DNA from 2 places in the Blastococcus sp. OS1-29 genome. Region 1 is predicted to be linked to the other one. Evidence: predicted binding sites of a transcription regulator. Region 1 holds the regulator's gene; the other holds the start of a gene.
What was found. The regulator LexA, encoded in region 1, represses DNA repair genes until DNA is damaged. The targets are predictions, from matches to a motif close to TCGAACANNTGTTCGA.

Region 1 (15,017 bases):
CGCGCCTCCGCCGCAGATGCCAGAGGGCGATCCCGAACAGCCCGGCACTCGCGATCGCATCGATGACGTCGCCCGAGAAGCCCAGGTCCTGGCTGACGGGCTCGACGGCGGACCCCAGGGAGAAGTCGACGTGCGGCATGTCCTCGGGCCGCGCCACTGACACGTGGTGCCAGACGATCGTGCCCTTCCCGTCGTACACCGCGGGCGCCGGCGCCAGTTTGTGAACCGTGATGCCCTTACCTGTCTCGATGGTGACCGACGTCCACGTGATCGCAGAGCCGCTCTCGAACGAGATCCGATGACGGGTCGGGTACCAATCGACCGACCAGATCATGTCGTAGTGGTAGCGGGCGTCGTCACCCCTCGATGTCGACGACGAGGTGAGGGTGACCCCATCTCCTTCCAGCGCGGCGCTGTAACCGACATCGGTCGACCGACTGGCCTGCCCGCTCACGAGGGGCAGGCAGGCGAACAGCCCCTCAGGCTGTTCGTCGGTGAGGAGCAGTTCGATCGCATGGGCCGACGTCGTCGGCACGTGCAGCCGCACCGAACTCGTGACCGTGGGGGTGCCGTCGTCGCCCAGCGCCGCCGAGAGTCTCGCCGAGCCGGTGACCGTGGCTTCGTCGATTCCGGCGCAGGTGGGGTCCGGAGCCGCTCGCGCGGCGGCCGCGCCGAGCTGGGTCACACCCAGCGCGATCACGAAGGACAGCAATGCCTGCACGACGAGCCGAGGAGTCCGGTTGCCTACCCGGGACGTTCTCATGGACGCGACCTGCCACTCGTCCCTTCACCCCGACGCCCGGAAAGGCCGGCGGTGCCGTGACCCGGCGGCCGAACCATCGACGTCTCCCCGCCCGCTGAAGTGTCGACTGCGCTGGGCCCCGTGTGAAGCGGAGCGTGCGCGGCGCTCAGCCGGGTGTCCGTGCCGCGGAGTCGTTCACACTCACGCCGCGACGAGTGCCGGACGGGCGGGGAGGCGTGGCGACGGGATCGCGCCGACGACCGGGCGGCGCACACCCGTGGGCTGGGCCGTACGGCCGCGCAGCAGCGCGCACATGAGCAAGGAGCAGGTGAGCCCGAACCCGGCGCCGAGCGAGACGGCGGTCTGGTGGCCCAGCCAGCCGTAGCTGGTCCAGGAGGCGCATGCCCCGGCCCCGAGCCGCCACCGCGTGAGCGACAGTCCGGACACGTCCTGCGTGCGGTCCCGGAGCAGCCGCAGGGGTTGCGGGACGGCGGCGACCGAGCCGACGACGGCGATGACCGAGCTGAGCGCGGCGGCGACAGCGGCGGGGCGCGCCAGAGCGGGGCGGGTGCGCAGGTGCGGCTGGGTGAGCAGCAGGGCCGCGAGGACGGCGGTGTTGCCGCTGCCGACCACCGCGTTGGTGACGATCTGCGCCGGGTCGCCGGTGAGCGTGCCGAAGGTCAGCCAGCACACGTTCAGGGCGACGGCGAGCCAGGCGCTGGTGGGTGAGAGCCCGAGGGTGCGGCGGTGCCGGCAGGAGCGCCAGACCTGGGGCCAGACGACGGCGATGCTGAGGGTGGTGGCGAGGCAGCCGAGAGCGGCGATCATGGTGGAGCGGGAGTCCGTTCAGGCGGGGCGTCAGAGGGCGTGGCCATCGGCCGGCACGCGATGCACCGGACGGATGGGAACCCTCGTCACTGAGCGGAACCGCACGTTGTTGTTTCGATGACCACAGTCGTCATCGGCGCTATGAAGCCGGGACAGGAGTCACTTCCCCGTGATTCACCTGTGACCTTGCTCATCGCAATGTCGTGAGCACACAGCGCTACATCCACAGCGCCTGACGTCGCCGGAACGCCGCCGGCCCGGCCCTCCGAGGAGGACCGGGCCGGCGGTGTGCGGGCTGACTCAGCTGCAGCCGCTGGTGGAGCCGCAGCCCTCGCAGACGTAGCAGCTACCGGCGGGCCGCATCTTGGTGCCACACGTCATGCACAGCGGCGCGTCGGTGGCGGTGCCCGTGACGAGCTCCAGGAGCTCGGCCGAGGAGTGGGCCTCCTTGACCGACTTCGGACCCTCCGGCGTGACCTTCTCCTCCGTCTTGGCGGTCTCGATCGGCGCGGAGCTGCGCAGCTGCTCCAGGTCGACGTCCTCCTCCTCGGTGACGGCGGCGGTCGAGGCCGAGCTGCCGTACGAGCCGGCGACCTGCGCGGCCCGCTCCTCGGCGGTGAAGATGCCGAGGCTGGCCCGCTTCTCGACGGGCAGGTGGTCCAGCGCCAGGCGACGGAAGATGTAGTCCATCACCGACTGCGCGATCCGGATGTCCGGGTCGTCGGTCATGCCGGCCGGCTCGAAGCGCATGTTGGTGAACTTCGAGATGTAGGTCTCCAGCGGCACACCGTGCTGCAGCGCCAGCGAGATGCCGATCGAGAAGGCGTCCATGACGCCGGCCAGGGTCGACCCCTGCTTGCCCAGCTTCAGGAACACCTCGCCGAGGCTGCCGTCGTCGTACATGCCGGCGGTCATGTAGCCCTCGGCACCGGCGACGCTGAACGACGTGGTGACGCTCGTCCGCTTCTTCGGCAGCCGCTTGCGCACCGGGTGCGACAGCGCCGCCGGAGCCGCAGCGGCCTCGACCGTCGCCTCTTCCTTGGTCCCGTCGTTCTTGCCCTTGCCGCCGGACAGCGGCTGGCCGACCTTGCAGTTGTCGCGGTAGATCGCGAGCGCCTTGAGGCCGAGCTTCCAGCCCTGGAAGTAGATGTTGGCGACGTCCTCGACGGTCGCCGTCTCCGGCATGTTGACCGTCTTGCTGATCGCGCCGGAGATGAACGGCTGGACCGCTGCCATCATCCGGACGTGGCCCATCGGCGAGATGGCCCGCTCGCCCATGGCGCAGTCGAACACCTCGTAGTGCTCCGGCCGGAGGGTCGGGGCGTTGACGACGTGGCCGTGCTCGGCGATGAACTCGACGATCGCCTCGATCTGCTCCTCCTGGTAGCCCAGGCTCTTCAGCGCCCGCGGCACCGTCTGGTTGACGATCTGCATGGAGCCGCCGCCGACCAGCTTCTTGAACTTGACCAGCGAGAAGTCCGGCTCGATGCCGGTCGTGTCGCAGTCCATCATGAAGCCGATGGTGCCGGTGGGGGCCAGCACCGAGGCCTGGGCGTTGCGCCAGCCGTTGTCGGCGCCGATCGCGAGGCAGTCCTGCCACTCCGCCGTCGCGGCCTTGAGCACGTCGGCGTCGTCGGCACCCACCGGACGGATGGCGTCGTTGGCCGCGGCGTGTTTGCGCATGACCCGGGCATGGGCGTCGGCGTTGCGGGCGAAGCCGTCGTAGGCCCCGACGATGCCGGCCAGCTCGGCCGACCGGCGGTAGGCGGTGCCCGTCATCAACGAGGTGATGGCCGCGGCCAGCGTCTGCCCGCCGCGGGAGTCGTAGGCGTGACCGGTCGCCATGAGCAGGGCGCCGAGGTTGGCGTAGCCGATGCCCAGCTGGCGGTAGGCCCGCGTCGTCTCGCCGATCGGCTGCGTCGGGAAGTCGGCGAAGCAGATCGAGATGTCCATCGCGGTGATGACCAGCTCGACGGCCTTCACGAAGTTCTTGGTGTCGAACGTGCCGTCGTTCTTCAGGAACTTCATGAGGTTCAGCGACGCCAGGTTGCACGAGCTGTTGTCCAGGCTCATGTACTCCGAGCACGGGTTGGACGCGTTGATGCGGCCGGTCTCGGGGTTGGTGTGCCAGTCGTTGATCGTGTCGTCGTACTGGATGCCCGGGTCGGCGCACTCCCACGCGGCCTGGGTGACCTTGTTGAACAGCGTCTTCGCGTCGACGGTCTCGATCACCGAGCCGTCGATGCGGGCCCGCAGGCCGAAGTCGGCGCCGTCCTCGACCGCGCGCATGAACTCGTCGGAGACCCGGACGGAGTTGTTGGCGTTCTGGTACTGGACGCTGGTGATGTCCTTGCCGCCGAGGTCCATGTCGTACCCGGCGTCACGCAGGGCGCGGATCTTGTTCTCCTCGCGCGCCTTGGTCTCGATGAACTCCTCGATGTCGGGGTGGTCGATGTCGAGGACGACCATCTTCGCGGCGCGACGGGTGGCGCCACCGGACTTGATGGTTCCTGCGGACGCGTCGGCGCCGCGCATGAAGCTGACCGGACCCGACGCCGTACCGCCGGAGGAGAGCAGCTCCTTGGACGAGCGGATGCGGGAGAGGTTGAGGCCGGCACCGGAGCCGCCCTTGAAGATCAGGCCCTCCTCGCGGTACCAGTTGAGGATCGAGTCCATCTCGTCGTCGACGGCCAGGATGAAGCACGCGCTGACCTGCTGCGGCGCACTCGTGCCGACGTTGAACCAGACGGGTGAGTTGAAGCTGAAGTACTGGTGCATGAGCATCCAGGTCAGCTCGTGCTCGAAGATCTCCGCGTCGCCCTCGCTGGCGAAGTACCCGTGCTCGCGGCCGGCCGCGCCGTAGGTGAGGACGACCCGGTCGATCAGCTGACGCAGGCTGTTCTCGCGCTGGCTGCTGCCCACCGCCCCACGGAAGTACTTGGTGGTGACGATGTTGGTGGCGTTGATGCTCCACTCGGCGGGGAACTCCACGCCGCGCTGCTCGAAGTTGATCGAGCCGTCACGCCAGTTGGTCATGACGACGTCGCGGCGCTCCCAGGTCACCTCGTCGTAGGGGTGCACACCAGCGGTGGTGAAGACGCGCTTGATCTTGAGGCCCTTGCCCCGGTTCGTCGCCTTCGCCGTGCGGCGGGTGCGCGAGCCGGCCAAGCGGTCGTCGGTCTCGGTCATGGTGTGGAGCTCTCCCTGGTCGTCGTGCGCGGTGTGGCGTCGTGCGCTGCGTGTTCTAGCGGTGTTCTCGATGCGTGCTGCGCGGTGCGCGGTGGATCGGGGGCTGGGGAAGAGCCGCGATCGGGTCTGACTGCTGTGTAGCGGGTGGGTACGACAGTTCTCAGGCGCTGCTGGGGACCGCTGGGTGCTCGGTGGCTCCGGGCTGCCGGGCCTTCAGTTCGGCGATCTCCTTCTCGAAGTCCGCCACCGAGGTGAAGGACCGGTAGACGCTCGCGAAGCGCAGGTAGGCGACCTCGTCGAGCTCGCGGAGGGGCCGGAGGATGGCCAGGCCGACCTCGTGACTGGGGACCTCCGCCGCGCCGGTGGCGCGGATGGCGTCCTCGACCTGCTGGGCGAGTAGTTGGAGCTGGTCCTCGTCGACCGGCCGGCCCTGACAGGCGCGCCGGACACCGGCGACCACCTTGGAACGGTTGAACGGCTCGCTGACCCCGCTGCGCTTGACCACGGCGAGGACCGCCTCCTCGACGGTGGTGAACCGGCGGTTGCACTTCGGGCAGGACCGACGGCGACGGGTGGTCGCCCCCTCGTCCGCCTCGCGCGAGTCGATGACCCTGCTGTCGGCGTTGTGACAGAACGGGCAGCGCATCGGCGGTTCACCTCCTTCCTGCTCCGGGTTCCCGGGTGTCCGGAACTCCCCGCCGGCCGCTTCCCGACCCTTCCCTGTGGACCGTTCTGGGGACATCCGGTGGATGCCACCAGGGACAACCTGGGGACGGGCCTGTGGACGGGCTTACAGCGATGTAACTACTAGATGTAGGGGAACCCTAGGCCGCTCCACACAAGATGTGCAAGCGATTCGGCGGTCGGCGTGTTCCACTCAGACACTGCCGTCACCTGGGAGAACACCGGTCCCCACCCGTCACACGACACGCCGCGGCGACGCGCCGAAAGGACTTCTGGAGGACGCGATGCGGTCACTGCGACGGGGCGCCGCGGTGCCACGCCGGCCACGGGAAGGGCCGTCACCCCGCAGCGGGATGGCCGGCGGTTCGCTCGACTCAGACGGTGAGCGAGCCGCCCAGCCGGGGACGGCGGGACTGCATGTGGTCGCTCAGCCGCATGGGGCGCGTCAGCAGTTCGGCCTCGAGGCCCTCGGGCTCGGTCCAGCCGACCGTGCGCGACGCAGGCAGGGCCACGGGGGGACGCCCCGTGTCGACCGCTCCGGGTGCCCGATGCCGCCCGGCAGCGCCGGGGGCCGGGGTCGCGGCGACGGCGCCTTCAGGAGCGCGCCGGCGGCCACCCGTCGACCCGTGGGTCGCCTCCGGTGCGCGACGGCGACCGGTCACGGGGAGCTCGCCGGTGTCGGGAGCGCGGCGACGACCCACGGACGCGAACTGTGCGGTCTCGTCGGCGGTCCGCCGGCCACCCGCGGACGGTGAACCCGGCACGACGGAGAGCTCGGGGACCTTCGGCAGGCTGCCGGTGGCGGCCTCGCTGTCGACGGAGCGGGCCCGGCGGCCGGAGGGGTGCCGGGCGACCGACATCTCCTGCGTGGCCGGGCCACGGAAGGGCGCGGGGGTCGCGACGGAGAGGTGCCGCTCCGGGAGGCGCAGGGTCGCGAGATCCGTCCAGGCGGTCTCCTCGATACCGCCCAGGACCACGCGCACCCAGACCTGGCACCCACCATCGGCGTCGTGCCGCCACCCCAGCAGCTCACCGGCCCACCAGGTGCCTGCCTGATAGACCTCGACGGCCTGGGGCTGGCTCGTGAACACCGCTGCTCGGTTCTCCATGGCGCCTGACACGTGACGACCGTAAGCGTTGGAGTGACCACACACGGTGAACGCGCCCGCACTGAGGGTTGACGAAGTCGACCGCCGACGTTGTGAGTCTCTTGTCGTGACGTGGGTCACGACAACGCGTAGGCGTGGCGGCGAGCCGACGGCCACCCCTCCACGGGGTCGCCGGCGCTGCGAGGCGCTCACGGCAGTTCCAGGACCTGACCGGGGACGAGCACCGTGCCGTCGAGGGCGTTGAGTTCCTGGATCCGGTCGACGACCTGGCGGACGTCCGCTGTGCCGGCGACGTCAGCGGCGATGGACCAGAGTGTGTCGCCCGGCTGTACGACGACACTCTGTGTCCCGGCGAGCCGCAGGTCGCCGTCCTGCCCCGCGAGCAGTGGGCCCAGCCACGAGCCGATCGCCACGCCGAGCGCGAGGGTGAGGACCGCGGCCAGCAGGCGCGCCCGGCGGGTGAGCCGGACGCCGCCCCGAGCGGGGCGGCGCGCCGGTGCCGGCTCGCGCACCGCGGGACGCGGCTCCCCCGGCCGGCCCGCAGTGGCCCCCGCACCGCGCCGCGCGAGGCCCCCGTCCCGCGCCGGCGCCTCGACCGGGCGACAGACGCCGACCCGCGACGAGCTCCGCCCCGTCTGCCGCGGCCGCCGCGGCCACGCCTCCTCGGGGCCGGTGTCGCCACCGGCCGCCACCCCGACCAGCCGGGGCCGCCACGGCACCTGGATCTCCTCGTCGAAGTCCAGGACCGCCTGCTGCACGAGACCCATGACCCGTCCTCCCGTCCATCCGCTGCATCGAACGCCTGTTCGATTCGAACTGCTGTTCGATGTCTACCGCAAGCCACCGACGAAAGCGACACCGAACACGGCACGACTTCGAACATGTGTTTGATCCGCGGCCCTCGGCGCGCTACCGTCCGTCGGAGGACACATCTGCGCTGCGCGAGCAGCGGACAAGGAGGCGACGTGGCGGAGAAGAGCGGGACGGCAGGGGGCCGCAGGACGGCCGGTGGCGCCTCCGCGAACACCGAGACGTCCACGGTGCGCGCATTCCCCGACCGTGAGGCCGACGGTGACGGGCTGACCCAGCGTCAGCGCCGCGTCCTGGAGGTCATCCGCGACTCGATTGAGCGGCGCGGCTATCCCCCGTCGGTCCGGGAGATCGGCGAGGCGGTCGGCCTGTCGTCGGCGTCCTCGGTCGCGCACCAGCTGTCGGTGCTGCAGAAGAAGGGGTGGCTGCGCCGGGACCCGAACCGCCCACGGGCCCTCGACGTCCGGCTGCCGGGCGACAGCCCGCACTCGGCTGCGGCGGCAGAGCTCGCTGCCGGCGGAGAGTCCCCGGCTTCCGCGCCGACCTACGTCCCGCTGGTCGGCCGTATCGCCGCCGGTGGCCCGGTGCTCGCCGAGCAGGCCGTCGAGGACGTCTTCCCGCTACCCCGCGAGCTCGTCGGCGAGGGCACCCTGTTCATGCTCAAGGTCGTCGGTGACTCGATGGTCGAGGCCGCGATCTGCGACGGCGACTGGGTGGTCGTGCGCCAGCAGCCGACCGCGGAGAACGGCGAGATCGTCGCGGCGATGATCGACGGAGAGGCGACGGTCAAGACGTACAAGCGGCGCGACGGCCACATCTGGCTGTTGCCGCACAACCCCGCGTACGAGCCGATCCCCGGTGACGAGGCGACCGTGCTCGGCCGCGTCGTCAGCGTGCTGCGGCGCGTCTGAGACAGCCCGCCGGCCGGCGGTTCAGTGCCTCCGGTCGGCGGGACGACGATCGACGGGATGACGCCGGAGCTTGCCGCCGATCCAGACGATGACCGTCGCGGCGGCCGCCGCGATCAGACCGTTGGTGATCGGTGAGAGCCCCGACCGGCTCAGATCGGTGAAGCTCGGCACCGGACCCGCCGCCGGAGTCGCCGCAGGCGCGGCAGCGGGCGCGAGCGGTACCACCGTCAGGTCGCTCGGCAGCCCCTCGCTGGCGACCACCAGGCTCTGGTTGTCCGGCGCGAAGGTGATGGCCTCCCCCTGCCGCGAGTCGGGGAGCGGCGTACGTACAGGGGTACCGGCCAGCGCAGCCGGCACGTCGGAACCGGTCAGCGGCCACACGTAGGCGTCGGTGTAGGTGCGCAGGGCGATCGCGCTGCCGTCGCGCGCGACCGCTCCCCCGGTGACCAGGAGCTGGCCTGCCTGCCCGACCGGCCCACCCACGGTGCCGGTGAAGGTGAAGTTGACGCCGGCGACCTTCGCCAGGGCCACCGTCCCGCCGTCGACCAGGGCCGTTCCGGGCCGGTAGACGCCGCTGGCCCCCAGGATCTCCTTCGTCACGATGTACGGGGTGCCGTCCGGCGCGAGCAGCAGCGCCTCGGCGTCGTGCGCGCCGTCCGGGTAGGTCAGGCGGTAGATGCTGGTGGATCCGTCCGGACGGAGGGCGATCAGCGCCACGGTGGACCGGATGGAGTCGTTGTCGCCGGTGTCGGCCAGCCACACCGTCCCGTCGGCGGCGACCGCCAGGTCCTCGGGGTCGTAGGGGTCGACGGCGGCGGTGTGCACGTCGACGACCTGGCACGTGGCGTCCAGCAGGAAGACCGAGACCTGGTCGCCGCCGTCGTTCATGGCCAGGAACTGGCCGTCGACCGCCACCAGTCCGGAGAGCTCGGGCAACCGGGGGTCGGTGATCTGGCACTGGGCCGCCGGCGCGGTCGTCCCGGCGGACGCGGGCAGGGGGCAGCCGAGGACGAGGACGGCCCCGAGGACTCCCCCCGACGCCAGCAGTCGCCCCCGCGAGCCGCTACGCGGTCTGCCGGCCTGCTCGGGCACGTACCCAGCGTGACAGAACCATTGCGTTCAGTGCGTGAACCACGCCCAAGAGGACGATGCCCACGCAGGCACCCACGACCGCGTCGGTGAGCCAGTGGAAGTCGAGCGAGACCATGGCTGCGCCGGTGGCCACCGGCCCGACCACGCTGAGCAGCCAGAAGACCCGCTGCACACGGGCGGGCAGTCCGTACGCCACCGCCTGCCAGCGGGCGATCCCCCACATCAGGACGGCATTGGCGACGTGGCCCGAGGGGAACGACTGGCCGTCGGCATGGAAGAAGAAGACGCCGGGATAGCCCGGCGCCGTCCGCCCGGTGCCGTGCTTGATGGCGTAGACGGCGACGGTCAGCAGGCCGAGCGCGACCAGCACCCGGACCAGCGGCAGCCAGGTGCGCCGGCGCCAGGCGAGATGGCCGATGAGTGCGGCGAGGACGACGAGGATCGTCACCCGGCCGCCGAGCTGCGTCACCACCCAGATGAAGGGAAAGGCGGCCGAGTCGCGCAGGCCCCAGCCGCTGATCACGGAGGAGACGTGCAGGTCCATCTGCTCGAGCCAGCCGCGGGCCAGCACGTCGGCGGTGACGAGGGCGCCCACGACCAGGGCGGTGAGCATGACCCACCACGCCGGGCGGCCCGCGGAGACGACCCGAGGGCGATCGGGTGCGCCGGCGTCCCTGATCACGCCGCTCGTCACCCGGTCACCGTACCGGCCCGTGACCTGACCGTGATCTGCCCGACCCTGTTCTCACCCGACCGGGACGGCGAACTCCCCGAGGGTCGCGGCCAGGGCGCCATCCACCCGTGCGCTCAAGCGGGTGCCGGACTCCTCGTGCCGTTCCTCGAGCACCTCGCCGTCGCGGTGCACTCGGGCCACGAGGTCACCCCGGTCGTAGGGGACGAGCACCTCGACCTCGACGTCGGGGTGCGGGAGGCGGGCGGCGATGAGCTCGCGAAGCCCCTGGATGCCCACGCCGGTGCGGGCCGAGACCCACACCGCACCGGGCAGCGCCTGGCGCAGGGTCAGCACGTCGTCCTCGGTCATGGCGTCGACCTTGTTGACGACGATGACCTCGGGAACGCTCGCCGCGTCGATCTCGCCGAGCACGATCCGCACCGCCTCGATCTGGCCCAGCGGATCGGGGTCGGAGCCGTCCACCACGTGCAGCAGCAGGTCGGCCGCCGCCACCTCCTCGAGCGTGGACCGGAAGGCGTCGACCAGCTGGTGCGGCAGGTGCCGGACGAAGCCGACGGTGTCGGTGAGCGTGTACTCACGGCCGTCGGGCGACTCGGCTCGCCGGACGGTCGGGTCGAGGGTGGCGAACAGCGCGTTCTCCACCAGCACACCGGCGTCGGTGAGGACGTTGAGCAGGCTTGACTTGCCGGCGTTGGTGTAGCCGGCGATCGCCACGCTGGGCACCGCGTTGCGGTCGCGGGCCGACCGCTGAGTCGCCCGCGCAGTGGCCATGCCCGCGATCTCGCGGCGCAGCTTGCTCACCCGGGAACGGATCCGGCGGCGGTCGGTCTCGATCTTCGTCTCACCCGGACCACGGGTACCGATGCCGCCACCGCCGGCGACGCGGCCACCGGCCTGCCGGGACAGCGACTCACCCCAGCCACGCAGTCGCGGCAGCATGTACTGCATCTGGGCGAGCTCGACCTGGGCCTTGCCCTCCCGGCTGGTCGCGTGCTGGGCGAAGATGTCGAGGATCAGCGCGGTCCGGTCGACGACCTTGACCTTGAGCACCTTCTCCAGCTGGTTGAGCTGGCCCGGGGTGAGCTCACCGTCGCAGATCACGGTGTCCGCGCCGCTCGCCGCGACGATGTCGCGGATCTCGATCGCCTTGCCCGAGCCCACGTAGGTGGCGGCGTCGGGCCGGTCGCGGCGCTGGCTGACCGCCTCGAGCACCTGCGAACCGGCCGTCTCGGCCAGCGCGGCGAGCTCGGCGAGGGACCGGTCGGCGTCGGCCTGGGTGCCCTCGGTCCAGACCCCGACGAGCACCACGCGCTCCAGCCGGAGCTGGCGGTACTCGACCTCGGTGACGTCGGCCAGTTCGGTGGATAGTCCGGCCACGCGGCGGAGCGCGCCGCGCTCCTCGCGGATGTAGGAGCCGGTCGTGTCGTCTGGCTCGTCGAACGGCACGGGCTCGGGGGCTGTCGTCATCGTCTCCAGCGTTGCACGCCCCAGCGGCTGGGGCACCTGAGTTGTCGTCATCGGCGGGTACAACACCGCAGAGGCGCGAGTGCATCCCTCCTCCGACGGGGTACCGGTGGGAGGACGTTCCGACGACAGGAGGACCAGATGAGCGACTCCGGATCCAGCAGCCTGGGTTCCGACGCCGAGATCGACGACCCCGGTCGCGACCCGAAGGGCCTCAATCCTCCACGCAACCTCTGGGGCGGTCCCGACCAGGACACCGGTCGCGGCGAACCGCGCGGCGAGGGCAACGTCGGGCCCGGGGACAAGCCGGAGGACCCGACCGACGAACCCGAGTCCCGCGCAGACACGCCCTGACGACGGGTCAGGCCCCCAGCCACTCCGCGCACAGCACGCCGGCCGAGACGATGACGGCCGGCCCGGTGAGGACCGTCGTCCGTTCGTCGACTGCCACCGTCAGGCGACCGCCCGGGACGTCGACGACGACGGTCCCCTCGGCGCGGCCGTCCGCCGCGAGGGCGGCGAAGGCGGCGGCGCATGCCCCGGTGCCGCAGGACCGGGTCTCCCCCACCCCGCGCTCGTGCACCCGCAGCCGGATGTGCGCGCCGGGCTTCAGAACGGTGATCAGCTCGACGTTCACGCCCTCGGGGAAGAGCGCGGCGTCGAAGGTCGGGGCGACCGACAGGTCGAGGGTGTCGAGGTCGACCTCGGTCAAGCAGGCCAGGTGCGGATTGCCCATCGAGACGGCGAGGCCGGCGAAGTCCCGCCCGGAGACGTGGGCGCGCCCCTCCCCGAACGGACGCGCCGGGCCCATGTCCACCCAGTAGTCGCCGTCGGGTGTGGCCCCGACCCGGCGCGGGCCGCCACGGGTGCCGACGAGCACGCCGCGCTCGCAGGAGGCGCGGTCCAGCAGCCCCTCGCTGACCAGCACGTGCAGGAACAGCCGGATGCCGTTGCCACACATCTCGGCGTGCGACCCGTCGGCGTTGCGGTGGTCCATGAACCACTCGCACTCCCCGAGGGCGTCGCCCAGGACGGACGGCGCGTCGGGCACCCGCGCCGAGCGGACGACGCGCAGCACGCCGTCGCCGCCGAGCCCGCCGCGGCGGTCGCACAGCCGACGGACCAGCGCCTCGTCCAGCCGGGACTCCGGCCACACCGAGCCGTCGGGGTCGGGCAGCACCACGAAGTCGTTCTCGGTGCCGTGCCCGAGGAGCACCCGGGGGGCGGTCTGGGATCTCACGGCTCGATCGTACGGTCGGGCATCGCCGAGGTGACCGCGTCGAGCAGGTCGGGTCGGGCGGCGTCGAACCAGGTCAGCTGCGGATCGCGGCGGAACCACGACCGCTGGCGGCGCACGAACCGGCGCGTCGTGCCGACGGTCCTCTCCCTCGCCTCCTCCGGCGTCAGGGTGCCGTCGAACTGGGCCAGGACCTGTGCGTAGCCCAACGCCCGGGAGGCGGTCGGCCCCTCGCGGAGGCCGTCCTCGGCGAGCGCGGCGACCTCGTCGACGAACCCTGCGGCCCACATGCGGTCCACCCGCCGGGCGATCCGCTCGTCGAGCTCGGCGGGGTCCCGGTCCAGGCCGACGACGACGGCGGGGTAGTGCGGCTGCGGCTGCGGAAGCTGGGCGCGGAACGGCCCGCCGGTGAGCTCGATGACCTCCAGGGCCCGCACGATTCGTCGTCCGTTGCTGGGCAGGACGGCGGCCCCCGCCGCCGGATCGAGTGCGGCGAGCCGGGCATGCAGTTGCGCCGGCCCCAGCTGCGTCAGTTCCTCCTCCAGCCGGGCCCGCACGGCGGCGTCGGTCCCGGGGAAGTCCAGCTCGTCGAGGACGGCGCGCAGATACAGGCCGGACCCGCCGACGAGCAGCGGCACGATGCCCGCCGCGCGGAGCCGGTCGATCTCGGCGCGGGCGAGGTCGCGGTACTCGGCCACCGAGGCGGCCTGACGGACGTGCCACACGTCGAGCAGGTGATGGGGCACGCCGCCGCGCTCGGCCTCGTCGGGCTTCGCCGTCCCGATGTCCATGCCCCGGTAGAGCTGCATCGAGTCGGCGTTGACCACCTCGCCACCGAGCCGGCGGGCGAGCTCGACGGCCAGGGCCGTCTTCCCGGTCGCGGTCGGGCCGACGACGGCGACCACCGGGGGCGGCGCGCTCACGCGGCCACCCAGTCCGCGACCAGGTAACCGACCCCGAACGGAGCGGCATCGAGGTGCAGGACGGCAGCGATCTGCCGACCCAGGAGCGCCGCGCCGACCGCTCGCCACGTCGCGGTCCCCGCCGCCAGGAGCCGCTCCCCCTCCGCGAGGTCGAGCGCGCCGAGCGCCGCAGCATCCCCCTGGGCCAGGGCCTCCGCCACGCCGGCGTCGAAGGGCGCGGCCGCCTCGTCCAGGTAACCGGGGGCCTTGACCGTCCGCCGGGCGGATCCGTCACCCATGGCGAGGATCCCGAGCGGGCCGGGCAGGTCACGCACGAGCTGCAGGAGATCGGTCGGTCCCGTCCCGACGCGGGTACCGGGAAAGCGCGCCTGGTCGAGCAGCCAGGCGCCGAGGGTGTGGGCCAGCGGGAGGTCCCGCCCGTCCGGGCGCGCGCGGCCGTCGAAGCCGATCTCCAGGTCGACGCCGAACCCGCGCAGGTCGCCGCGGTCACCGGCCCCGAACCGCACGCCGGCCGGCGCCCCTCCCCCGACCACCACGACGACCTCGGGGCGCTGCGCCAGCATCCGGTCGACCGCCTCCGCGCAGGCCCGCCGCAGGTCCGCGGTCTCCTCCGCCCCGCGTCCCTCGACCTCCGGGACGAGCAACGGCGGCGACGGGCAGAAGGCGACGGCAACGGTCGCGCGGGCATCCCGCGGGGACGGCTCATCGGGAACGGCGATCACGGCAGCAAGTGTCCCGGATGCGACGTGGGACACTGCCGGACGTGTCGAGCACGGACAGCCCCGACGTCGGGGCGCAGCAGGACACTCCGCCGATTGCGGAGAACCAGGACGCGACCGCCCCCGAGGCGGTCACCCCGGAGGCGGGTACCGCGGCCGCGCCGTCGCCCGGCGACGCGGCGCTGGCCGACCCGACGGAGCCCCCCTCCGCAGAGGCAGCGTCCGGGACGCCCGTGGGCAGGCACGGCGTGCCCGACGAGGAGGCCACCCCGCTGGCCGCCGAGCCCGCTCCGACGGCAGGGCGGCACGCAGCCCCCGCGGCGCAGCCGGAGCCCGCACCGGAGCCCGCGCCCGCACCGGAGGCCACGCCGGAGCCGGCGGCGGTCGCGGTGGCGGTGGCCACACCGCCTCCTCCGGTGCCCACGCCCAAGCCGATCCCGCGTCCCATGCCGCCCCGGCCCGCCGCACCGGCCCCGGTCGTGGCGCCCGTCGCGCCCGTGGAGGCCCCGGCCGCCGAGGTCAGCGATCCCACCGGCTGGGGCCGGGTCGACGACGAGGGCACCGTCTACGTGCGCACCGCCGACGGCGAGCGCGCCGTCGGCTCCTGGCAGGCCG
Region 2 (15,017 bases), on a different contig from region 1:
GCGCGAGTTTCCGGCCGGCCTGGAAGATCGCCAGGCCGGCCTCGTCGACCGCGGCATCGGCGGCCGCCCACTCGCCGGGCTGTTGCTCCGGCGCGGGCGCTGGATCGGTGGCTGGATCGGCGGCGGACGGCGCCGCGGGCGATGGCGGTTCGGGGTCGTCGACAAGCGGGCCGTCGACGAGCTCGTCGGCGAGCGGATCGTCGGCACACTCGTCGCCGGCGAGCACGCGTCGTTCGGTCTCGGTTCCCCAGGCTTCCAGCTCCGCCCGCAGCGTCTCCTCCCACAGCGCGGCGTCGTCCCTGCCGTCGTCGTCGTGCCGGCCGGCCGGCGTGGGCTGCTGCGGCGCGGCGAGGGCGGCGAGGAGCTGGCGGATCATCTCGGCGGGGACGACCTGGCCGTCGATCTCCCCCGGGGCGTCCCCACCGGCCAGGGTGCCGATGGACGCGACCATGGTGAGCAGCACCTGCACCGGGGGCAGCCCGCTCTCCCCGGGGCGCAGCACCAGGTCGAGCAGGCAGTCGACCATCTTCTGGCCGCGGGTGCGGGGGTCGTCGTCGCCGGTCAGGGTGTCGGCGAGCGCGGTCAGGGTCCGGTGGAGGGCCTGCGCCTCGGGCATGGTCGCGACGACGGTGAGCGTGGCCATGCCGTCGACCCGGTGCGCCTGGAGGTGGACGCCGCGCTCCTGCAGCGCCCGTTCCAGGTCGCGGGCCGCGGCGCGGGCGTCGCGCTTGAGCACTTCCCGCCGCGCCTTGGCGCCCAGCTGCGCCGGCGTGGTCACCCGGCCGGCGGCCCAGCGCAGCAGTTCGGCTTCCACCTCGGCCCGGATGCGGTCGTCGGCGATGGGCGCGACCTTCTCCAGCATCGTCCACAGGTGTCCGGGGTGCAGCGCCCCGGCCTCCAGCGCGGCCAGGGTGCCGGGCAGTCGCTGGACCAGGGTCAGCGAGCGGGTCAGCAGCGCGTCGGCGGCCTGCTCGGTGACCGACAACGCGACCATCAGTTCCCGGCCGGCCCACTCCGACACCGGGCGGAGGACCTCCGGGCGTGCGCTCCACCGCTGCGCGCTCATCGCACCCGGCTCGCCCTGCGCACGGTCGGCGCCGGCGGGGCGGGTGGCGGCAAAGTCCGCGACCGCGCGCGCCCTGATCGCCGTCTGCCGGCCGATCTCCCGGTCGGCCGATTGCACCGCACCCAGCGGACCTTCGGACAGGGCGACGGGCGGTGCGAACTCCGGCCACTCGGTGGACGCCTGCGCCGCACGACGGCGCCGGCCGTACGCCCGCGCCCGCCGGCACGCCTCCGCGTACCAGTCGAAAGGGGGCGCCTCCGTCGTCACCATTCGATCATATGTTCGAGCAAGGTGGCGAGCAAGGCAGCGGCGGTGCCCTGTGGATGACGGCCGCGGGCAGACGAGCGCACCTGGCAGGCTGCCTCCACCTGAGGGACGGAGCACGGAGACGACCGGCCCACTGTCCGCGCCGGAGCAGGAATCGCTGCGGCGCCGGCTCATCCCAGCGCTGGCGCCGCACGCAGCCGTCGCCGTCGATCCCATGCGCGGTGTCCCCGACGCCTGGCGGACGCCCGGGGACACCGCGGACATCGACGTGTGCGAGGCCCGACGAGCGAACGCCGACGCAACACGGGGATCCGTCCATGGGATCTGGGCGCTCGTGGCGCTCGTCCGGCTGGTCGGCCAGACGGTCGATCACCTGCGGACGCCCATGACCGACACGTGGCAACTGGAAGCATCGGCGCGGGGTCGGTTCCGCCGTTGGGCGCGATGGGAGGTACACGGGCCCGAGGCGGCCGACCGGACAGCCGTCGCGGTGGCCGCCGCTCTGCAGAGCGGACAGGTCCCGCAACCGGACGGTGCGGCGTTGGTCGACGTCGTCGACCAGCGTCCGGCCACCGGCCCCCGCCGATCGGCCGGCATCGGCGGAGCGCGCTCGGCCGGCTGACGGCGGGGCGGGCGGTCAGGTGTGGAGTCGGGCGTCGAGCCAGGCCAGCAGGTCGCCGACGACCTCGTCCCGGTTGGTCTCGTTGAAGACCTCGTGCCGGGCCTCGGGATAGACGTGCTGCTCGACGGGCAGACCGCGCTCGGTGAACAGCTGGGCGAGCGCGGTGACCTGGACGGCGTCCTCGCCGCCGACCGGGTCGTGCTGACCGGAGAGCAGCAACACCGGCAGCCCGTCCGGGAGCGTCGCGACGGCCTCCGGGGTGGCGGCCCGGACCGCCAGCGCGAAGACCCCGGCGGCGTAGGCCACGGTCAGCGGCATCTCGTCGCCGCTGAGCGGGTCGGTGACGTACTTGTCGACCTCGGCGGGGTCGCGCGAGAGCCAGTCGTAGCGCGTGCGCGCCGGCTCGAACTTCTCGTTGAAGGCGCCGAGCGCGTCGAGCGCGTGGTCGGCGGCTCCGGCGGCGACGGCCTCCTCCAGCGCCGTGACCGAGTCGGCGAGCTGCGGGGCCACGCCGATCGGCCCCGAGAGCACGAGAGCGGCGAGGTCCGCGCCGTTCCGCTCGGCGCTGGCCAGCGCGATGATCGAACCCATCGAGTGCCCGAGCATCACCCGGGGCACGCCGGGGTGCTGCTCGGCGATCACCAGGTGCAGTGCGTCCACGTCGTCCAGCACGGCGTCGACGCCGAGGCCGCCGCCGAATCGGCCGATGCCGGTGCTCTCCGCCGTCCGGCCGTGACCGCGCAGATCCATGGCCCAGACGCCGATCCTGCGGGCCGTGAGGGCGTCGGCGAGCCGTCCGTAACGGCCGGAGTGCTCGGACGCGCCGTGCACCAGCTGGATGGTCGCCCGCACGTCGCCGTCCGGGAGCCATCGCCGGTACCGGATCCGAGACCCGTCGGCGCCCTGGAGCTGGTGCAGGTCCCCGGTGCTCGCCGTCATCGCGTTCCCCTCATCGAAAATGGGTTGACCCGGCCCCCACAGTCTGAGGCGTGCGGATCACTTTCCAGCGGATGGCCGACCGCCGCCCGGTGGAGACCCGCGTGGAGCGCGACGACGGTGTCGTCTTCTCCCTGCGGGGCGCAGGAGGTGGTGCCGCGCTGCCGCACGACCTGGTGCACGCCCTGGTCGAGCAGAGCCTGCGCATGCCCGACGGGATCTGGGGGTGCATCGCCGACGGGGTCGTCTGGCGCAGCATGCGGCACGTCTCCGGACGCCGGCCCCCGCACGCCGCCGAACGGTCGGAGCGGCTCAAGAAGGAGCGCGCCGCCGCCATCGGCACCGCGGAGGCGGTCGCCGACGTGGTCGGCCGGCTCGCCCGTGAGGAGCCGGTGATGGCCGGCGAGGCGAAGGCGTCCGGGCACTCCGTAAGCGCGCTGCAGGGGACGGCCGACGAACTGGCCGCTGCCGGACGACGCTGGGCGGACCTGACGCCCGGCGCGACCTGGGTGGTGGAGTGGATCCACCGCCCAGGTCGTCGGGCCTGACGGCCGGCCCCTGCGTCAGCTGGCCTTCTTGCGCGCCCGCTTCTTCGGTGCGGCAGCCGCGGCCACCGCGTCGCCGTCCAGGATCTTGGCCAGGTACCGGCCGGTGTGGCTCTCCGGCACGGTCGCCAGGAACTCCGGCGGCCCCTCGGCCACGACCGTGCCGCCACGGAACCCGCCCTCGGGTCCCATGTCGATCAACCAGTCCGCGCTCTTGATCACGTCGAGGTTGTGCTCGATGACGATCACCGAGTTGCCCTTGTCGACCAGACCCTGGAGCACGAGCAGCAGCTTGCGGATGTCCTCGAAGTGCAGGCCGGTGGTCGGCTCGTCGAGGACGTAGATGCTGCGGCCGTTGGACCGCTTCTGCAGCTCACTGGCCAGCTTGACCCGCTGCGCCTCACCGCCGGACAGCGTCGTCGCCGGCTGCCCCAGCCGCACGTACCCGAGACCGACCTCGGTGAGGGTGCGCAGGTACCGGGCGATCGACGGGATGGCCGCGAAGAAGTCGGCGGCCTCCTCGATCGGCATGTCGAGGACCTCGGCGACCGTCCTGCCCTTGTAGTGCACCTCGAGGGTCTCCCGGTTGAACCGGGCGCCCTTGCACACCTCGCAGGGCACGTAGACGTCGGGCAGGAAGTTCATCTCGATCTTCAGCGTGCCGTCGCCGGAGCACGCCTCGCAGCGGCCGCCCTTGACGTTGAACGAAAACCGACCGGGCAGGTAGCCGCGCATCTTCGCCTCGGTGGTCTGCGCGAAGAGCTTGCGGACCTGGTCCCAGACCCCGGTGTAGGTGGCCGGGTTGGACCGCGGCGTGCGGCCGATCGGCGACTGGTCGACGTGCACGACCTTGTCCAGGTGCTCGAGGCCGGTGATCGTGCGGTGCCGGCCGGGGACCTGACGCGCACGGTTCAGCTCGTTCGCCAGGGTCGTGTAGAGGATGTCGTTGACGAGGCTGGACTTGCCCGAGCCGGAGACACCGGTGACGGCGACCAGGACTCCGAGCGGGAATGTGACGTCGATGCCCTTGAGGTTGTGCTCGCGGGCGCCCTTGACCACCAGCTCGCGGCCCGGCGTGAGCTCCCGGCGCTCCTTGGGGATCTCGATCGCCCTCCGGCCGGACAGGTACTGGCCGGTGATCGACCGCTCGCAGGCCAGCAGCTCGTCGACGGTGCCGCTGACGACCACCTCGCCGCCGTGCTCGCCGGCGCCCGGGCCGATGTCGACGACCCAGTCGGCGACCTTGATCGTGTCCTCGTCGTGCTCGACGACGATCAGCGTGTTCCCCATGTCCCGCAGCCGGATCAGCGTCTCGATCAGCCGGGTGTTGTCGCGCTGGTGCAGCCCGATGGACGGCTCGTCGAGGACGTAGAGGACGCCGACCAGGCCCGACCCGATCTGGGTGGCCAGGCGGATGCGCTGCGCCTCACCGCCGGCGAGCGTGGCGGCCGGCCGATCGAGGGACAGGTAGTCGAGCCCGACGTCGACCAGGAAGGACAGGCGCGCCTGCACCTCCTTGAGCACGCGGTCGGCGATCGCCCGCTCCCGCTCGGCCAGCTCCAGGGAGGACAGCCACTCGGACGCGTCGCCGATCGAGAGGCTGGTGACCTCGGCGATCGAGCGGCCGTTCATCTTGACCGCGAGGATCTCCGGCTTCAGGCGGGTGCCGTGGCAGACGGGACAGGGCACGTCGCGCATGTAGCCCTCGTACTTGTCCCGCGCGTAGTCGCTGTCGGTGTCCTCGTGCCGGCGCTCCAGGAACGGCATCACGCCCTCGAACGCGGCGTAGTAACTGCGCTCGCGGCCGTAGCGGTTCTTGTAGCGGACGTGCACCTGGTCCGGGGAACCGTGCAGGATCGCCTTCTGCACCTTCGCGGGGAGCCGCTCCCAGGGGGTGTCCATCGAGAAGCCGAGCTGCGCGCCCAACCCGGAGAGCAACCGCAGGAAGTACTCGTTGGTCATCGAGCTGGCCCACGGGGCGACCGCGCCCTGCGCCAGCGTCTTCTCCGGGTCGGGGATGACCAGATCGGGGTCGACCTCCTTGCGGGTGCCGATGCCGGTGCACTCCGGACACGCGCCGAACGGCGAGTTGAACGAGAACGACCGGGGCTCCAGCGCCTCGAACGACAGCCCGTCGTCGATGCAGGCGAGGTGCTCGGAGAACGTGCGCTCGCGTTGCGGGTCGTCCTCGGGCAGGTCGACGAAGTCGAGGACGACGAGACCGCCCGCGAGCCCGAGCGCGGTCTCGACCGAGTCGGTGAGCCGCCGCTTGGCGCTCTCCTTGACCGTCAGCCGGTCGACGATCACCTCGATCGTGTGCTTCTCCTGCTTCTTGAGCTTCGGCGGCTCGGTGAGCGGGTGCACGACGCCGTCGACCCGGACGCGGGAGAAGCCCTGGGTCTGCAGAGAGCTGAACAGATCGACGTACTCGCCCTTGCGGGCCCGGACGACCGGGGCGAGCACCTGGAACTTGGTTCCCTCCTCCATCGCCAGCACCTGGTCGACGATCTGCTGCGGTGTCTGACGGGAGATCGGCTTGCCGCAATTGGGGCAGTGCGGCTGGCCGGCGCGCGCGTACAGCAGCCGGAGGTAGTCGTAGACCTCGGTGATCGTGCCCACGGTCGACCGCGGGTTGCGGTTGGTCGACTTCTGGTCGATCGACACCGCGGGTGAGAGGCCCTCGATGAAGTCGACGTCCGGCTTGTCCATCTGGCCGAGGAACTGCCGCGCGTAGGCCGACAGCGACTCGACGTACCGGCGCTGTCCCTCGGCGAAGATCGTGTCGAAGGCCAGGCTGGACTTGCCCGAGCCGGAGAGTCCCGTGAAGACGATCAGCGCGTCACGGGGCAGGTCGATGTGGACGTCCTTGAGGTTGTGCTCGCGGGCGCCGCGGACGACGAGCCGATCCATGTGATCCCTGTCAGTAGCTGTGGCCAGATGCATCATCGATAAGGGCCAAGGCCCAAGGTCAGGACGCTGTTCCCTGCCCCCGGCGTGCCCGCTGTGTCACCCCGGTCACGTGCGCTCAGGCGGGCGCCGGGACGGACTGCGCAGTGGGGTCGAAGACGGGTGCGTGGCGGCGCCACGGTTGCAGGCGCTCCAGCTCTCCGGCCAGCCAGAGTAGTCGCGCTTCGGCACCCGGGGGTCCGACGAACTGGACGGCCGCGGGCAGCCCCTCCGGCCGCATGCCACCCGGCAGGACGAGGGCCGGCAGCCCGGCCACGTTCCACGGCGCGGCCCACGGCGCCCAGCGGGCGTTGGCCGTCACGTTGGCCAGGAATCCCCGCTCGTGCCACGGCCGGGCCGCCAGCGGGGCGCTTGCGGTCACCGGCGTGAGCAGCAGGTCGACATCCTCGAAGAAGCCGGCCATCCGCTCGCGGAACCGCTGCCCGGTGGCCGGCCGGGCGAGGCCCGCCCGGCGCATCATCCGGCCGACCCGCGCGTGCACGCGGCTGCGCGGCTGCAGCGCCGTCCGGTCGAGCCCGTAGTGGGTGATGTCGTCGTCCGCGCCGGCCATCCACTGCGCGAAGCCGGCGACGGCCGCACCGGTGGTGATCGGCGGGTCGCGGCGCACGACGGTGTGCCCGGCCGCGACGAGCCTGGCCACGACCGCGTCGACCGCGGCGAGGGTGGCCGCGTCGGCGCGCACACCCGGGACCGGCGAACGGGTGGAGACCGCGATCCGCAGCGGCCGCCCCGGGTCGGTCAGCGGCGCCGGCTCCTCCCCCGCCAGCACCGCCTGGGCCACGGCGAGGTCGCCCACGGTCGTCGCCAGCGCCCCGTTCTCGGCCATGCCCGACCAGCTGTCCGGGCCGATCTCGGAGGGCACCACGCCGCGACCGGGCTTGAGCGTCACGAGGCCGCAGGCGGCGGCCGGGATCCGGAGGGAGCCCATGCCGTCGTTGCCGTGGGCGAGCGGGACGCAGCCCGCCGCCACCGCGGCGGCGCTCCCACCCGAGCTGCCGCCCGGGGAGAGCGCGGTGTCCCACGGGTTGCGGCTGACGGTGCCGGGACCGTCCGTCGTCCCGTAGAGACACAGCTCGGGCACGCGCGTGATGCCGACGACGATCGCGCCGGCCTTGCGGAGCCGGGAGACGACGGGATGATCCTTCGTCGCCGGGACGTCGCTGCCCGCCAGCGACCCGTCGGTGCAGACCTCCCCGGCCACGGCCACGTTGTCCTTCACCGCGATCGGCACCCCCGCGAGCGGGAGCGCGAACCGGGTGAGCGCGGTGTCGATCGCGTGCGCCTCGGCGAGCGCGGCGTCGCGGCGGAGGACCCGGAAGGCACCGACCCGCGCGTCGACCGCCTCGATGTGGTCGAGGTGCGCACGGACGACGTCGACCGCCGTGACCTCGCCGGAGCGCACGAGGCGGGCGATCTCGGTCGCCGGCAGGCCGACCGTCCCGGCGGCGACCTGAGCACGGTCGGGAGCTCCGCTAGCGTCCATGCAGAGGACCGTAACGGCGGTCGCCGACAGTTTCCGATCGGAGTCCCGGATGACCTCTCCCTACACCGGCGACGTGGAGCCCGGGGGCCCCGCGCAGACCCGCGAGCTGCCCGGCCTGACGATCAGCAAGCTCGCGGTCAGCGAGATGGCCAACAACGCCTACCTGCTCCGCGATCCCGCGAGCGGCGAGGCGCTGCTCATCGACGCCGCCGACGATCCCGAGGCGCTGCGTGCCCTGATCGATGACGCCGACCTGCGCACCGTCGTCACCACGCACGGCCACTGGGACCATCACCGCGCCCTTCCGGCCGTCGTGGAGGCGACCGGCGCCGCGACCGTCGCCCACGCCGCGGACGCCGCCGACCTGCCGGTGCCGGTCGCGCGGACGGTCGAGCACGGCGACACCGTCACCGTCGGCGACCAGACGCTGGAGGTCGTGCACCTGCGCGGGCACACGCCGGGCAGCATCGCCCTCGTCTGGCGCGGTCCCGACGACGCCGGCGTGCACGTCTTCACCGGCGACAGCCTGTTCCCCGGCGGGGTCGGCAACACGTGGAAGGACCCGGAGCGGTTCGCCAGCCTCATCGACGACGTCGAGCAGCGGCTGTTCGGCACGCTCCCCGACGAGACCTGGGTGTACCCCGGCCACGGCAAGGACACGACCATCGGCGCCGAGCGCCCGCACCTGGCCGAGTGGCGCGAGCGCGGCTGGTGACCGGTGGTGAACTCGACCGCCGCAGCGTCCTGGCCGCGGGCGGCCTGATCGGCCTGGGCGCGGTCCTGGCCGCATGCACCGGCCAGCAGGAACGGACGGCGGCACCCGGCACGGGCGCGTCGTCCGCCCCGCCGTCGGCCGCGGCCCCCGCCACCACCACGGCACCCCCGCCGCCCTCACCGGTCGACCTGCTCGACGGCGCCGGGACCTGCGCCCTCACGCCGGAGACCATCGCCGGGCCGACCTGGTTCGACGTCCATGCCGTGCGCAGCGACATCCGCGACGGGCGGCCCGGCACGCCGCTGGACCTCGCCTTCCGCGTCGAGCACACCGGGGCGTGCACGCCCGTGCCGGACGCGGTCGTCGACCTCTGGCAGTGCGATGCGCAGGGCATCTACTCCGGGTTCGCCGGCGCGTCACCGGGCCAGGGCGGGCACGCCGGCGGCGTCGACGAGTACGGCGACAAGGAATCGGCCGCGACCACCGCGGAGCGCTTCCTGCGCGGCACCCAGGTCACCGATGCCGGCGGCGTCGTGCAGTTCGCGACCGTCTACCCCGGCTGGTACCCGACGCGGACGGCGCACCTGCACCTCAAGGTGCACCTGGACGGGTCGACCGTCCTGACCGGTCAGCTGTTCTTCGACGACGCCGTCACCGACGGCGTGTACGCCCAGCCCCCGTACGCGCAGCACGCCGGCCGGGACACCCGCAACGACCGCGATCCGTTCTTCTCCCCCGGCGCGCTGCTGCGCCTCGCGCCGGACGGCGCGAGGTGGCTGGGGGCGCTCGTCCTCGGCGTGCCCTGAGCCGGGGGAACGGTCAGTCGCTCTCGTCGTCCTCGAAGAGCCCGATGATCGTGTCGGCCGGCTCGGCGACGTAGAGCGGCACGACCGAGACGTTCCACTCGGGCCGCCTGTCGATGAGTTCCACCGCCAGGTCCCAGGCCATGCGCGCGGCGACCGGACCGAAGCAGGCGTCGTCGCCGTCCTCGCCCACCTCGACCTCGACGAGCCACTGGTCGGAGAGGTCCGCGGCGAGCTCGGCGAAGTCGGGTTCCGATCCCTCGTCCACCTCCGGGGCATCGGCCAGGACGGGATAGATGAGCGCCATGCGGGAACGCTATAGCTGAATGCCCCGGGTCAGGGCGCCGTCGACCACCAGGTGCGTGCCGCTCGTCCGGGCGGACACCGGGCTGGACAGGAACACGACGGCCCGCGCGGAGTCCTCGGGTGTGCCCATGCGCCCGGTCGGGTTGAGGTCCATGGCGAATCGGTAGAGCTCCGGGTTGCCCTGCTCGATCTGCTGCCAGACCCCGCCCTCGAAGTAGGTGTTGCCCGGCGAGACGACGTTGGCCCGCACACCGCGCTCGGCCAGCTGGAAGGCCAGTCCGGAGATGTAGCCGACGATCGCCGTCTTCATGGTCCCGTACGGGCCGGCGGCGAAATCCGCCTCCCGCCCCGAGACGCTGGAGATCGCGACGATCGATCCGTTCGTGCTCGCCTCGAGGTGCGGCAGCGCCGCCTGCACCAGGCGCACGGTGTGCATGAGGTCGACCTCGAACGACGTGTACCAGTTCTCCTCGGTGTCCGGGATGGCCAGGGCGCTGATGTTGGCGACGACGGCGTCGATGCCGCCCAGACGGCCGGCCGCCGCCTCGACCCAGTGCCGCAGGGCCGCGCCGTCCCGGACGTCGAGCTGGACGCCGCGCACGTCCGGCCCGCGGTCCGCGAGGGTCTTCTCCGTCGCCTCGATCTCACCGGCGTCCCGCGCGCAGAACTCCACGTGAGCGCCCTCGTGGACGAACTCCTCCACGATCGCGCGGCCGATGCCCCGGGTGCCACCGGTGACGAGCACCCGCGAGCCGGACAGATGCAGGTCCATGAGGTCTCCTTCTAGAGGGTGGCGGCGCGGGAGCGGAGCTCGGCGTGCAGTCCGCCGTAGGCCGACGCCTGCGGCAGGAGGGACTTGCGGGCCTTGACGACGGCGCTGTAGTTGGCGTCCACGACGTTGGCGATCGGCACCTCGGTGATCTGCGAGAGCAGCTGGTAGGCGTCCATCGGGTGCAGGCCGTAGAGCTCGCCGAACCACCGCACGAGCTCCACCTGGCCGATCCGCCAGGCGTCCTCGAGCGGGCGGCTGGAACCCACGGTCATCCACTGGACGTCGTCCTCCAGCCGCGGCCACAGCGGCGCCCGGCCCTTGATCAGCTCGACGATCAGCGTCGTCGTCATGGCGCCCTCGACCGCGGTGCCGCAGGCCTCGCCCTCGCCCTGCCGGTAGTGGCCGTCACCGACGGAGAACAGCGCGCCCTTGACGTTGACGCCGAGGAAGCACGTCGTGCCGGGCCGCATCTGCGGGGTGTCCATGTTGCCGCCGAAACGCTCCGGCACCAGCGAGCTGCGCACCTCGCCACCGGCCGGGGCCACGCCGACCGTGCCCAGCATCGGCTCGACCGGCAGGTCGATGCGCAGGTCGCTGTGCTGCGCGGCGAACGTGACCGTGTTGCGGGCCCGGTCCAGCTCGTAGATCCAGGTGGTGTCGGGCAGCGGGTCCTGCAGCGTGGCGACCCGGTCGGTGCTCGTCAGCCCGCCGAAGAACGGGATGGCCGCCGACGCACCCCAGTCGCGGGCCGGCTCCATGGCGACGAAGTGCAGCGCCAGGGTGTCCCCCGGCTCGGCACCCTCGACGTAGAACGGCCCCGTCTGCGGGTTGACGTAGCGCAGGTCGACCTTCTCGCTCGACAGGTCCTTGGTCGACCGGAGTGCGCCGCAGAAGGCGTCGTCGGACCACAGCCGCAGCGCCGTCCCGGGCGTGATGCGCCGCAGCGGGGCCACGCCGCCGAAGGTGAACGCGTACTGCTCGACGGTGGGAACGACCTCGACGACGTCCATGGCGCACCCTAGGAACCCGCAGCTCCCGGCCGCAATGCCCTCACGAACGGAGGCGCACGCGCTCCGGCGTCAGTTCGGCCACGGAGGCGACGCCGAGCAGCTGCATCGTCCGGGTGATCTCGCGACCGAGGACGTCGGCCGCCCGCTGCACCCCCCGTTCTCCCCCGGCCATCAGCCCGTAGAGGTAGGCCCGGCCGACCAGGCAGGCGCGCGCCCCGAACGCCACGGCGGCGACGACGTCGGCGCCATCGAGGATGCCGCCGTCCAGGTAGACCTCGGCCCGGTCGCCGACGGCGGCCACGATGGCCGGCAGCTGCTCGAGCGGCGTCGGTGACCGGTCGAGCTGGCGGCCGCCGTGGTTGGAGACGACGACCGCGTCCGCGCCGGCGTCCACCACGGCGCGGGCGTCGTCGGCGTCCAGGATGCCCTTCACGACGAGCGCGCCGGGCCACCTCGCGCGCAGCGTGAGGACGTCGGCGAGTACAGCGGCCGGCTCGAAGACGCGGTCCACGAGCTCGGCGACCGTGCCGCCCCAGGAGCGCAGGGACGCGAACTCCAGCGGCGGCGTCGTGAACAGATCCAGCCACCAGCGCGGGTGCACGGCCGCGTTGACCATTGTCGGCAGCGACAGCGCCGGGGGGATCGTGAAGCCGTTGCGGACGTCGCGCAGCCGCGGTCCGGCCACCGGGGTGTCCACGGTCAGCACGAGCGCCTCGTAGCCGGCGGCCCGGGCCCGCTCGACGATGGCGTCGCTGGCGTCCCGGTCCCGCCACAGATAGAGCTGGAACCACCGGCGCGCTCCGGGGGCGGCGTCGGCGAGGGCCTCCACCGACGTCGTGCCCATGGTCGACAGCGCGTACGGGATGCCGACCCGCTCCGCGACCCGGCCGACCGCGGGCTCCCCCTCGGTGTGCATGAGGCGGGTGAACCCGGTCGGCGCGAACACGAGCGGGAGGGCCGACCGCTCACCCAGCAGCGTGGTCGACGGGTCGACGACCGAGACGTCGCGCAGGACCCGGGGAGCGAACTCGACGCGCTCGAACGCCTCCCGGGAGCGCCGGAGACTGATCTCGGCCCCCGCGGCACCGTCGGTGTAGTCGAAGACCGCCCGCGGCACACGACGCCGGGCGATCTCGCGGAGGTCGCCGATCGTGGCGGCGCGTGCCAGCCGCCGGTCGGTCGCGTCGCCCGGGAGACGCCGCGGGCGGACGACCTCGCGCAGCTCCGACCAGTGCGGCAACCGGCGCTCTCCCACGCGGGAACACCCTGCCAGGCCGGACGCCTCTTCGGCAGGTCAGTCGACCCGGACGGCGCGGACCGTGAGGGGCTCGGCGACGGCGGACTCCACCGGTCGGGCGGCCTGCGGCGCGTCCGGTGCTGCGGTCGGCAGCCATCGTGCCCACCAGCGCAGCACGTGCTCCAGCCTGGCCAGCCGGTGCCGCGGCCGGCCCGAGCGGGACAGTTCGTGGCCCTCTCCCGGGAAGAGCAGCAGTTCCGACGGGACGCCGCGGCGCTTGAGCTCCACGTACAGCCGCGCCCCCTGCTCCAGCGGGCAGCGCCAGTCCTGCTCGGAGTGGATGACCAGCGTCGGGGTGGTGATCGCCGGCGCACCGGTCATCGCGCTCTGGGCGGCCAGCCGCTCGGGGTCGGTGCCGAGGTACTGGTCCGGGAAGTTCCACCCGATGTCGGAGGAACCCACGAAGCTGACCGGGTCGAGGAAGGCCCGCTCGCTGATGGCCGCCGCGAACCGCGCCGTCCGGCCGATGAGGAAAGTGGTCAGGTAGCCGCCGTAGGAACCACCCATCACGCCCACCCGGTCGGCGTCGAGGGCCGGATCGGTCAGCGCGTCGTCGAGGAAGGCCAGGACGTCGGCCGCGTCGAGCTCGCCGAAGCCGCCCGTGATCGCCCGGCCGTGTGCCTCGCCGTAACCCGCGGACCCGCGGGGATTGCACTGCACGACCGCGTAGCCCGCCGTCACGTACGTCTGGGTCTCGTCGAACAGCGACCAGCCGTACTGGGCGAACGGACCGCCGTGGATGGTGAGCAGCACCGGGTGCGGTCCGGGTCCCGGTGGCGTCGTCACCCAGCCGTGCACCGGGTAGCCGTCGGGCGCGGTCGCCGTCCGTTCCCGCATCCGGTGCAGCCGTCCGGTCTCCCCCAGCTTCTGGCCGAAGGCGGTCAGCAGCCGACGGCGGCCCGGGGTCAGCGCGATCAGCTCCCCCGCGGACCGGTCGTGCGCGACGACCGCGACCACCACACCGCCGGCCGCGGCGATCCCACGGACGGTGAACGACCCCTCGATCAGCGTCTGGGGCGGTCCACCGTCCACCGGGACGCGCAGCAGCTCCACCGCCCCCTCGCGCTGGATCCCGACGAGGACGGCACCGTCGCTCACGACGGTCGCGGGCGTCTCGTCACCCCGGTGGTGCCGCGCGGGGTCCAGCAGCGGACGCAGCGCGCCGTCGTCGGCCACCCGGCACGGCACGGACTGCCGGGCCACGAAGTCCAGCCCGTCCGGTCCGAGGTCGGGAACGGCCGTGACGTACAACCGCCCGTCCGGCCCGAACGCCGGCAGCGCGCACTCCCCCGTCGACGCGGTCACCCGCCGCAGGCCGGTGCCGTCCGGCGCGATCGCGTAGACGTCGCGGACCAGGTCGACGTCGGCCCGGGGGTGCTGCGCCGACACGAATGCGAGCTCCCGGCCGTCCGGCCGCCAGGTGACCTCGACGCAGTCGGCGGTGCCGGCGGTCACCTGCACCGGCTCGGCGAGCGGGGCGGCGTCGTCCTCGAAGTCCGCCGGAAGGTCCAGGACGAAGACCTGGCTGGGCCGGTCGGCCAGGAATCCGACGTCGTCCGCCCGGTACTTCAGCGTCGTGATCAGCCGTGGGGGCTCGGCCTCCGACCCGACGCCCTCGACCGTTCCGTAGCGGCCCTCCTCGGGCACGCGGGCGACGTACGCGAGCCGGCGGGAATCCGGCGCCCACACCGGGGCTCCCGCGCCCAGGTGGTGGTCGGTCAGGCGTCGCGGCTTGCCTCCGGCGGTCGGCAGCAACCACACCTGCGGCTTCCCGCCGGGCTCGGCGCCCAGGTAGGCCAGCCAGCGGCCGTCCGGCGAGAACGCCGGCGCGGTGTCCCGCGCCCCGCTGGTTATCGGCCGCGCGGACGCCGACCCGTCGGTGGGCACCGCCCAGAGCTGACTGCGGTACTCGTCGGCGTCGAGATCGGGCCGGCTCACCGCCACGACGGCCATCCGCCCGTCGGGCGAGACCGCCGGCACGCCGGGGATGCGCAGGAGCGCGAGGTCGGTCGGCCGCATGGCCAGCGACGCTAGTCGAGCCGCCCGGCAGCACTCTCCGCCGCCGGCAGCGACCCCCGGGTCTTCAGCAGGCTGGCCACGGTCGCCACCACCAGCACGCCGAGGATCACCACGAGCGACAGCCAGATCGGGATGGCCGGGACGGCGTGCACCGGCTCGCCGCCGTTGATGAACGGCAGGCTGTTCTCGTGCACGGCCTCGAGCACCAG

Region 2: AC2H4J_RS18905 (DUF222 domain-containing protein) is a predicted target of LexA. The motif match lies at 1,337-1,352, and genes of this name have one in related genera.

The regions. Positions count from the first base shown of each region.
Region 1 is NZ_JBXXJK010000008.1:59,400-74,416, reverse strand. Features, by position in the region: gene AC2H4J_RS19780 (DUF6185 family protein) at 1-763, opposite strand, end outside; gene AC2H4J_RS19775 (PQ-loop domain-containing transporter) at 944-1,570, opposite strand; gene AC2H4J_RS19770 (vitamin B12-dependent ribonucleotide reductase) at 1,871-4,759, opposite strand; gene nrdR (transcriptional regulator NrdR) at 4,920-5,405, opposite strand; gene AC2H4J_RS19760 (hypothetical protein) at 5,818-6,564, opposite strand; gene AC2H4J_RS19755 (LysM peptidoglycan-binding domain-containing protein) at 6,741-7,319, opposite strand; gene lexA (transcriptional repressor LexA) at 7,518-8,273, shown strand; gene AC2H4J_RS19745 (hypothetical protein) at 8,295-9,365, opposite strand; gene AC2H4J_RS19740 (phosphatase PAP2 family protein) at 9,337-10,059, opposite strand; gene hflX (GTPase HflX) at 10,111-11,526, opposite strand; gene AC2H4J_RS19730 (hypothetical protein) at 11,665-11,877, shown strand; gene dapF (diaminopimelate epimerase) at 11,885-12,763, opposite strand; gene miaA (tRNA (adenosine(37)-N6)-dimethylallyltransferase MiaA) at 12,760-13,683, opposite strand; gene AC2H4J_RS19715 (class III extradiol ring-cleavage dioxygenase family protein) at 13,680-14,405, opposite strand; gene AC2H4J_RS19710 (DUF349 domain-containing protein) at 14,447-15,017, shown strand, end outside.
Region 2 is NZ_JBXXJK010000007.1:203,039-218,055, reverse strand. Features, by position in the region: gene AC2H4J_RS18905 (DUF222 domain-containing protein) at 1-1,333, opposite strand, end outside; gene AC2H4J_RS18900 (hypothetical protein) at 1,668-1,955, shown strand; gene AC2H4J_RS18895 (alpha/beta fold hydrolase) at 1,971-2,894, opposite strand; gene AC2H4J_RS18890 (hypothetical protein) at 2,945-3,439, shown strand; gene uvrA (excinuclease ABC subunit UvrA) at 3,455-6,346, opposite strand; gene AC2H4J_RS18880 (amidase) at 6,462-7,886, opposite strand; gene AC2H4J_RS18875 (MBL fold metallo-hydrolase) at 7,936-8,601, shown strand; gene AC2H4J_RS18870 (intradiol ring-cleavage dioxygenase) at 8,580-9,407, shown strand; gene AC2H4J_RS18865 (hypothetical protein) at 9,421-9,711, opposite strand; gene AC2H4J_RS18860 (SDR family NAD(P)-dependent oxidoreductase) at 9,721-10,482, opposite strand; gene AC2H4J_RS18855 (acetamidase/formamidase family protein) at 10,494-11,492, opposite strand; gene AC2H4J_RS18850 (alpha-hydroxy acid oxidase) at 11,533-12,747, opposite strand; gene AC2H4J_RS18845 (S9 family peptidase) at 12,787-14,808, opposite strand; gene AC2H4J_RS18840 (TerC family protein) at 14,820-15,017, opposite strand, start outside.